DNA from 3 places in the uncultured Devosia sp. genome. Region 2 is predicted to be linked to each of the others. Evidence: predicted binding sites of a transcription regulator. Region 2 holds the regulator's gene; each other region holds the start of a gene.
The links. Region 2 encodes LexA, which represses DNA repair genes until DNA is damaged. Its sites were predicted from a motif close to TGTTCNNNNTGTGTTCNG; they were not measured.
Positions count from the first base shown of each region.

Region 1: a site for LexA is predicted at 1,629-1,646, ahead of ACFE8X_RS10520 (putative DNA modification/repair radical SAM protein). Genes of this name have one in related genera too.
Region 3: a site for LexA is predicted at 2,195-2,212, ahead of ACFE8X_RS09125 (YifB family Mg chelatase-like AAA ATPase). Genes of this name have one in related genera too.

Region 1 is NZ_CAXTKA010000007.1:179,628-182,903, reverse strand. Features, by position in the region: gene ACFE8X_RS10530 (hypothetical protein) at 1-286, opposite strand, end outside; gene ACFE8X_RS10525 (ring-cleaving dioxygenase) at 389-1,339, opposite strand; gene ACFE8X_RS10520 (putative DNA modification/repair radical SAM protein) at 1,650-2,885, shown strand; gene ACFE8X_RS10515 (UdgX family uracil-DNA binding protein) at 2,885-3,276, shown strand, end outside.
Region 2 is NZ_CAXTKA010000005.1:100,216-103,491, reverse strand. Features, by position in the region: gene ACFE8X_RS08085 (IlvD/Edd family dehydratase) at 1-143, shown strand, start outside; gene ACFE8X_RS08080 (YybH family protein) at 313-684, opposite strand; gene ACFE8X_RS08075 (hypothetical protein) at 706-1,038, opposite strand; gene lexA (transcriptional repressor LexA) at 1,038-1,748, opposite strand; gene glp (gephyrin-like molybdotransferase Glp) at 1,888-3,093, opposite strand; gene moaC (cyclic pyranopterin monophosphate synthase MoaC) at 3,090-3,276, opposite strand, start outside.
Region 3 is NZ_CAXTKA010000006.1:78,340-81,615, reverse strand. Features, by position in the region: gene cfa (cyclopropane fatty acyl phospholipid synthase) at 1-605, shown strand, start outside; gene ACFE8X_RS09125 (YifB family Mg chelatase-like AAA ATPase) at 621-2,144, opposite strand; gene ACFE8X_RS09120 (GH25 family lysozyme) at 2,327-3,166, shown strand; gene ACFE8X_RS09115 (hypothetical protein) at 3,274-3,276, shown strand, end outside.

The sequences.
Region 1 (3,276 bases), on a different contig from region 2:
TTCCTTGCGCCAGCAGCAAGCCGGCCGTCGCGATCCAGGTGGTCCAGTCGATCCAGGCTGCCGGGCCCGGCAGCCAGCCGATGCCCAGGAGCAACCGGCAGACCAGCAGGACCAGGAAGACCAGGAGATAGACCGCGATGGCGTAGAGCCCCAGTGTCCAGCCGTAAAAATAGGGCGTGCCACCGATGCCGGGAATGCCCAATATCCAGGGGATGAAGGCGAGGAGGCACAGCGCCGCCAAGGCGCCAGGCAGGTAGTTGGCCACGAGTGCCGCCATTGGGATCATGCCGTCCGCCTCCTGTTCTCAGCAGTTACCGGCATCAGCAATGTGGCAAAGGCGTGGAGGGGCGGTGCCGTCCCCCCCTCGAATGGTTTCGCCAACCCTTGATTAAACCAGCGGCTTCAAATTGGCTTCGATGCTCGCCCGGCGACTTTCCAGAAAAGGCGGCAAGGCCAGGCTTTCGCCTAGCGTTTCCATCGGCTCGTCGGCGGCAAAGCCGGGGGTGTCGGTGGCGATTTCAAACAGGATGCCGTTGGGCTCGCGGAAATACAGCGAGGTGAAGTAGAACCGCTCGACTTCGCCGCTGGAGCGCATGCCGGCCTGAGTGACGCGGGCAATCCATTGGCGCAGCGTGTCCTGATCGGGCGTGCGGAAAGCGACATGATGCACGCCACCGGCGCCGGGACGAGAGGCGGGCTGGGTTGGGTCGGCCACAACGTGAAGTTCGGCTGCAGGGCCGCCTTCGCCCATCTGGAACACGTGGGTTTCCCCGGCGGTGCTGGTGGCGGGGTGGGTGCGCACCTTGCTCATATTCATCACCTGGGTGAGCACGGCTTCGGTGCGCTCGAGTTGCGGCACGGCCAGGGTGATGGGCCCCAGGCCGATGATCTGCCGGTCGGGCGGCACCGGTGACTTGGCCCATGGGATGACCGTATTCGCGCTATCGGTAACCATACGGAAGCGTTGGCCTTCAAAATCCTCGAAATCCAGCGACAGATGGCCGGCGCGCTCCTTGATGGCGGACGTGCCGACATTGTGCGTCTGGAGGTGATCTTTCCACCAGGCAAGCGTTTCTTCGCTCCCAACGCGCAGGCCAGTGCGCGACACGGTGTGATTGCCGCGCTTTTCAGGACCGGCTTCGAAATCGAAGAAGGTCAGGTCGGCGCCGGGGGAGGCGACGCCATCGCCGTAGAACAGGTGATAGGCGGTGGTCTGGTCCTGGTTGACCGTCTTCTTGATCAGCCGCATGCCCAGCGTCTGGGTATAAAAGGCCAGGTTCTGCTTGGCCTCGGCGGTGACGGCGGTGAGGTGGTGGATGCCTGAAAGCTGAAGGCTCATTGGGGTCTCCTTGATGGCGCGATGCGTGGTTGACCAAGATGTAGGGGATAGGTGTCGGGTCCGGAAGCGGGTTAATGACGACGGGCTGTTGCGCCTTGTTGAACGGACAACTTTTATTTTGGCGTCATTCCCGCGGAAGCGGGAACCCATCCTTGCGGTCTTGGAATTCGGCCAGGGTAGGTCCCCGGTTCGTGGGGATGACGCAGCATTGGATTGGACTGTCTGTTTACAATCGAGCGCGACCTGTCTTTTTGCAATGCAATGCAACCGCTGACGCGCTATGGCTGTTGTGAACGAAACGGGAACTTCGATGGCCGCCCTGACCCTTCGCCGAAAACTGGCCGTGCTGTCGGATGCGGCTAAATATGACGCGTCCTGTGCTTCGAGTGGCACGGAAAAGCGCGACAGCCGCAAGAGCGGGGGCATCGGTTCGACCGAAGGCAGCGGCATTTGCCATTCCTATGCGCCCGACGGGCGCTGCATCTCGCTGCTCAAAATCCTTCTGACCAATTTTTGCGTCTATGACTGCGTTTATTGCGTCAATCGCTCATCCTCCAATGTCGAGCGGGCGCGGTTCAGCGTCGAGGAGGTGGTGCAGCTGACGTTGGATTTCTACAAGCGCAATTATATCGAGGGGTTGTTCCTGTCCTCGGGGATCATCCGCTCGCCCGATTACACGATGGAGGAAATGGTGCGGGTGGCGCGCAGCCTTCGCCAGGACCATGCTTTTGGCGGCTATATCCATCTCAAGGTCATTCCCAATTCCGCCCCCGAGATTTTGGCGGAAGCCGGGCGCTGGGCCGACCGGCTCTCCACCAATATCGAAATGCCTACCGATGTCGGGCTGCAAACCTTTGCACCGGAAAAACGCCCCGGCGAAATCCGCACTGCCATGGCCAATATTCGCGGCAAGCTGGTGGAAGCCGCGCCCGACAAGAAAGCCAAGGCGCAGCCGGCCAAGTTCGCGCCGGCAGGCCAGTCGACGCAGATGATCGTGGGGGCCGACACAGCCGACGACAATGCCATCCTGACGCGGGCCTCCGGGCTCTATTCCGGCTATAAATTGCGCAGGGTCTATTATTCGGCGTTTTCCCCCATCCCCGACAGCAGCGCCCGGCTGCCGCTCAAGGCACCGCCGCTGATGCGCGAGCACCGTCTGTACCAGGCCGACTGGCTGATCCGCTTTTACGGCTTCGAAGTGCCCGAGATCGTTGCCGGGGGCAGCGATGGCCTGCTCGATCTCGCCATCGATCCCAAGCTGGCGTGGGCGCTGACGCAGCGGCAAAGGTTTCCGGTCAACATCAACCGTGCCGACAGGGAACTGCTGCTGCGGGTTCCGGGCCTGGGCACCCGCAGTGTCGATCGCATCATCGCCACGCGCCGGCATCACAGCCTTCGCCTGGACGATCTGGCGCGCATTGCCGGCGCGATCGACAAGGTTCGCCCGTTCGTTGAAACCGTGGACTGGACGCCGGGCGGGCTGACCGATGATCACCAGCTGCGCGCCAAGCTCGAGCCGCAACCGGAACAGCTGAGCTTGTTCTGATGCACACAGTGGTGCTGCAATCGCTGAACGATTTCGATGAATGGCGCGGCCAGGCGCGCGAATTGTTGCGCGCCGGGGTCGCTCCCGACGAGGTCGTCTGGCGCGATCCGAAGTCCGAGGCGGGATTGTTCGAGCAAAGCGAGCCAGACATCGCGCATGCCGGCGACGTTCGGCCCGTGGGCGCCGTGCCGCCCGCCTTCATAGAACTGGCGCCCAAGGTGCTCTGCCACAGCGATCCCGAGCGGTTCGGCCTGCTCTATCGCGTGCTGTGGCGGCTGCAGGCCGACCGCGCCATTCTGGAGGTCGCTTCCGATCCCGATGTCGTCCGGCTGGCCGGCATGGCCAGTGCCGTGCGCCGCGAAAGCCACAAGATGAAGGCCTTTATCCGCTT
Region 2 (3,276 bases):
ATAAATTCCCCAAGCACCAGACCCCCTGGCAGGAAATCCAGCGCGGCATCGTCGGCCAGCTCGGCGACGGCGCCATCCTCAAGCCCGCCGAAAAATACCAGCGCATCGCCCAGACCAACGGCATCCCGCGCGACAATCACTAGTCAGAACGCCAACCGAAAAACAACGGGCCCGCCAAATTGGCGGGCCTTTTTTCGCCTAGGTGGCAGTGGCGTATTTCGGTGAACGCAGACGACCCCCACCTCGGTTCAAAAGCCCGATCAACACCGACGCTCGATACCTCAAAGGCTGCGATTGCATCTGCCAACGCGATCAAGGCAAAGCGCTCAAATGCTCATGCACGATCTGCCAGCCGGTCCTGCCGTCGCGAACCACCGAGGTCCCTCGGCCCTGGCCCGATCGCTCCACCCCGCCGATCGTGGCTCGCCAGCAATACCCATAGATACATGAGGCGGCCGCGCTACCAACGGCCAGCCATTGTAGATCTTCCAGCCAGTAGGTTTCGTTCTCGAACCGTTTCCACGTCGCTTCGAACGCCGCCCGGATCGAGGCCAACCCAACATGCGAGCCATCGCCAAACCAGAACACCGCATTGTCGGCGATCAGGGCTGCCAGCCGGTCGAAGTCATGGCCGTTAATACGCGCGCGATAGAGCGCCATGACCTCTTCGGCACTATCGGCCATTTGGATGCCTCCGCCGCACCGCTAGCTCTGCGCGGCAGTATCGATCGTCACCCAGCGCCCGCCGGCATCGCATTGCAGCAGCAAGCTGTCATTGTTGCGAATACCCACGATAGCGCCCGCCGAGGACAACTTACCCTCGAGCAGGCACCCGGCCACGGGCGTCGCGGCCTCGGCCTTCGTCCATCCGCTTCCGGCTTTGCATACCGCGGTCCCGTCACCGGCGCTGATCGCCATGCCTGCCGAAAACGTGATGTTTCCCACCCAGCATCGTGTCTCACTGGCGCTTGCTTCCTGGGCAAATGCCGGCGCCTGTGGCAGCATAAGAAGTCCAACCAGAATCAGGGCAAAACGCATCAATATTTCCTCAGCAGCCCGACAAGCCGTCCCTGCACCTTGACCCTATCGGGCCCGAAAATTCGCGTCTCGTAAGCCGGATTGGCCGCCTCGAGCGCAATGGTATTGCCCTTGCGGCGCAGGCGCTTCAGCGTCGCCTCCTCATCATCGACCAGCGCCACGATGATCTCGCCGGTCCCTGCCGAATCCTGCTTGCGGATCAGCACGGTGTCTCCATCGAAAATTCCCGCCTCGATCATCGAGTCGCCGCGCACCTCCAGCGCGAAATGCTCGCCCGCGCCCAGCATTTCGGGCGGCACCGAGATGGTGTGCGAATGGCTCTGGATGGCCTCGATCGGCGTGCCGGCCGCAATCCGCCCCATTACCGGAATCGACACCGGCCGGGCATAATCCTCCACCGTGCCGCGCATCGGCGGTGCCGCCACGCGTCCCAGGTTGCCCTCGATCACGCTTGGCTCGAACCGCGACTTGCGCCCACCCAGCGACGGGTTCATCGAGTCGGGCAGCTTGACCACTTCCAGCGCCCGGGCTCGATTGGGCAAGCGCCGGATGAAGCCGCGCTCCTCCAGCGCCGTGATTAGCCGGTGGATGCCCGACTTGGACGCCAGGTCAAGCGCGTCTTTCATTTCGTCGAACGAGGGCGGGATACCGCTTTCCTTCATCCGTTCATGAATGAACATCAGCAGTTCGTGTTGTTTGCGCGTGAGCATTGGGCCCCTCGGTCGGGAATCGGAACAAAGACTGAACGAGCATACGTGTTCCAGTTATGTTCTGCAATATCCCACAGGCGCGACCAGTTAAATTTAGTCGGGCAAGCAAATCGACTGCCTGTGTCCTTGCCGGACTTGCCTAGAACTGCCCGATACTGATTGCGTCCACCATCGTCCCCGTCGCTTGGCCGGGGTCGTGCTCGGGCTGCACGATCAGCATGTCGGCCTGCGCCAGCGACGATGTATGCCCGCTATCCACTTCCGCTATGGGCCGCAGGGCCGTCCCGGTCTCCTCGTGCACCAGTTGGGCGCGCATGAAATGGCGCCGGACGCTGTTCGGCGGCGTAGGCGCCGCCAGCGGCAGGCGCCAATACCGCCCCGGCGCCGCGCCTGCGCCCAGCCACAGCCGCAATGCCGGCTTGATGAACACCACTGCGGTCACTAGCGCCGAAACCGGATTGCCCGGCAAGCCGAACACCAGCGTCTTGCCGCGCGTGCCGAACATCAGCGGCTTGCCCGGCCGCATATTGATGCGCCAGAAATCCAGCGTCACGCCGAGCGCCACCAGCACGTCCTGGACGATATCATGATCCCCGACGCTGGCTCCCCCGGTCGTGACCACGATATCGGGTTCATCCGCGAACATGTCGCGCAGCCGCGCCGTCAGCCCGGCGCGATCGTCCCCGGCAATCCCATGATCGACGATCCTGCCATAAGGCGCGAGCAGGGGCCCAAGCCCATAGCTGTTGGACGCCACGATCTGGTCCGCGCCAAGCCTGCTGCCCGGCGGCACGAGTTCGTCCCCGGTCGCCAAGAGCGCAATGACCGGCTGTCGGCCCACCATAAGCGTCGGCACGTTTGCCGCCGCCGCCACCGCCAGGTGCAGGCCATTGAGCCGCGTGCCGGGCTCAACCAGCGTCTGCCCAACGGCAAAATCACTGCCCATTGGCCTTATGCTGCGTCCCGGCTGCGGCTGTTCGGCAAACCGGACATGCTGCCCGTTGACGCTCGCCAGTTCCTGCATGATCACCGCATCCGCCCCCTGGGGAACCGGCGCGCCGGTAAAGATGCGCACGCATTCCCCAGCGCCCATCACCCCGGCAAAACCCGCCCCGGCCTGCGACATGCCGATTATGCGCAGGCTGGCGCCCGGCGCCGCGTCCCGCGCCCGCACAGCGTAACCGTCCATCGCGCTGGCGTTGAACGGCGGCTGGTCATGGCTGGCCACCATCGCTTCGGCCAGAACGCGGCCGGCTGCCTGGGGCAGGGCGACGCGCTCGGTCTGCATCGGTGGCACGCGCTGCAAAATCTTGGTGATCGCATGCTCGACCGGCAACAGGCTCATGGTGCACGCACGAAATCGCCGGACTTGCCGCCCGATTTTTCCAGTACGCAGAGATCTGTGATGGTCATGGCCCGATCGATTGCCTTGGCCATGTCGTACAGCGTCAGCGCTGCGGTGGACGCGGCAATCAGCGCTTCCATTTCCACGCCGGTTTGCGCCAGCGTTTCCGCGCTCGCCCGGACA
Region 3 (3,276 bases), on a different contig from region 2:
AATTTGCCGCTGAACGCTATGGGGTGAGCGCCGTGGGCGTGACCATTTCCAAAGAACAGGCGGCACTGGCCAATGCCCGCACCCGAGGGCTACCGGTCCAAACACTGCTGATGGATTACCAGGAACTCGAGGGGCGCTTTGACCGGATTGTCTCGATCGGCATGTTCGAGCATGTCGGCTACAAGAACTACCGGCCGTATTTTGCCAAGGCGCGCGAACTTCTGGTGGATGACGGGCTGATGCTGCTGCACACGATCGGGGGCAATACCACCACTACGCATGGCGATCCGTGGAGCGAAAAATACATCTTTCCCAATGGCATGCTGCCGTCCCCGGCGCAGATCGGCGCGGCGAGCGAAAAGTTTTTCGTCATCGAGGACTGGCATAATTTCGGGGCCGATTATGACAGGACCCTGATGGCTTGGCTGACCAATTTCGAGGCAGCATGGCCGCAACTGGCCGATCAATACGACCAGCGCTTTTATCGCATGTGGCGCTACTATCTCAGCTCGTTTGCCGGGATTTTCCGGGCTCGCGCTATCGGCCTCTGGCAGGTCGTGCTGTCACCCCATGGCGTGCCAGGGGGCTATCGGAGCGTGCGTTAGGATCGGCGACAGTTCTCAGGCAAGCGCCATGTTGACACGATAGCTGAGGGCTTCGGCGATATGAGGCCGCGCGACCTGTTCGGCGCCGGCCAAGTCCGCCAGCGTCCGGGCAACTTTGAGGACGCGGTGATAGGCGCGGGCCGATAGGGAAAACCGCTCGGCAGCCTGCAAGAGTAGCGCCTGGCTTTCGCGATCGGGATTGACCACGGCTTCGATCAGGCTCGCTCCGGCGGCGGCATTGGTGAAGATTCCCGGCGCTTCATGATCTAGGTAGCGCCGCCGCTGGCGCTCGCGGGCCAATTGCACGCGCTGGGCCACCGCCGAGGAGGGCTCGGCCGCGCCGCCCGAGGTCATCATATCGGCGGCGTTGACGGCCGGCACGTCGATGCGGATGTCGATGCGGTCGAGAAACGGGCCGGAAACCCGGGCCTGGTAGTCGCCGGCACAGGCCGCGCCCCGCTTGCAGGAATGACCCGGACTGCCGGCCATGCCGCATTTGCAGGGGTTCATCGCCGCGATCAGCTGGACGCGGGATGGATAGGACACGCGGGCATTGGCACGGGCAATGACGGTTTCCCCCGATTCCAGCGGCTGACGCAAGCTATCGAGCACCTGAGGCGCAAACTCGGGCAGCTCATCGAGGAACAGCACGCCATTGTGGGCCAGACTGACCTCGCCCGGCCGCACGCGCAGGCCCCCGCCGACCAGGGCGGCCATGGATGCAGAATGATGGGGCGCGCGAAATGGGCGTCGGTCGGAGAGGGCGCCGCCTGCCAGTTCGCCGGCGATCGACTGGATCATCGAAACGTCGAGCAGTTCGCGCGGGTTGAGCGGGGGCAGGATGGAGGGCAGGCGTGCCGCCAGCATGGATTTGCCGGCACCGGGCGGGCCGATCATCAGCATGTTATGGCCACCGGCAGCAGCGACTTCGAGCGCGCGGCGGGCGACTTGCTGGCCGCGCACTTCGCTGAGATCGGGCAAGGCGCCGTTGGGCAGGTAGCGCTTGGGGCTGGGCCGTGCGGCGAGCTGGTGGCCGGTCAGGTGATTGACCAGCGCCAGCAGGCTGTCGGCGGCGACGATATCGATATCTTCGCCCGCCCAAGCCGCTTCGGGGCCGGAAGCCGAGGGACAGATAATGCCCAGGTCGCGTCCATGGGCAGCGATGGCCGCAGGCAGCACGCCCTGCACATGGGCCAGGCGACCATCGAGGCCAAGCTCGCCCAATGCCAGAAATCCATCCAGCGCATCGCGGGGGATGGCGCCAATTTCGGCCATCAACGCCAAGGCAATGGGCAGGTCATAATGGCTGCCCTCCTTGGGCAGGTCGGCCGGGGCAAGATTGACGGTAATGCGCTTGGGCGGCAGCCCCAAACCAGAGGCGACAAGGGCCGCGCGAACCCGTTCGCTGGACTCCTTGACGGCTTTATCAGGCAAACCAACCATAAGAAACTTGGGCAGGCCGGGCGCGATCTGCACCTGAACGTCCACCGCCACGGCCTCGATGCCTAAAAACGCGACCGTCGCAACCCGCGCCACCATGCCCGTACCCCCATATTGCCGGAAAACTAGCAGAGCTCCGGGGCGCTAACAAGAACGTTTGGCGAACATCAGCCCAGCGATTAACCATGCCGGATGCGCCACTGGTTAAGACAAGCTTTCCTTAACCCGTCCATGTTGAATCGGAAGCCAAGTATCGCGTTTTAGATCGAGTATCGTCGCCCATGATTGCTGCCTGGTCCATTCCCTCGCCGCGGGCGATCCTCAAGAGCGTGGTCATCGCCGGGGTCATCGCCACGCTGGCGGCCTGTGCCAGCGGCGGCGGACTTTACGGCGCCATCGAGGGCGACAACCGGCCCCATGCCGGCGTCGACCGGGCGCGGGGCCTGCCCATTCAGGGCATCGACATCGCGCGCTACCAGTCCAATCCGGACCTGCACACAAGCTACGCCTCGGGCATCCACTTCGTGTTCATGAAGGCGACGGAGGGCAAGGACTACATCGATCCCAACTTCTCGGCGAACTGGAACCGGGCCCGCTCGGCGGGCATACCGCGCGGTGCCTATCACTTCATGACCTGGTGCTCGCTGGCTTCGGAACAGGCCGAATGGTTCACCCGCAATGTTCCCAATGACGCCGATGCACTGCCGCCGGTGCTGGATCTGGAATGGAACAACCATTCCAGCTGCAAGACCAAGCCCAATCGCGCTGATGCGCTGGAGAAAATCAGGGTGATGCTGGCGGCCATGGAGGCCCATACCGGCAAGCTGCCAATCATCTATACCGACATGAATTTCCATCGCGACGTGCTGGAAGGGGAATATTTCCCCAATGCCTTCTGGCTGCGCTCCACCGCAGCGGAACCCCATGAACGCTATCGCAACCGACCCTGGACATTCTGGCAATGGACGCAGACGGGCGTGGTGCGCGGCATTCGCGAGGAAGTGGATCGCAACGCGTTTTACGGCGACCAGAATGACTGGATCAATTTCCTGTTGACCGGGTGCGATCCACGCGCCGTATCGACGCTGGGCCCAACGGGGCGCTGCCGCATCCAAAAATAAATAGGGGCGATTTCCGCCCTCTGCTCGCTTGTCACTCCAATGCCAAAAGCATAGGTTTTTCTGGTGATTTGAAGGGCGCCACGGCCCGCAATGCGAGGACACGATAAATG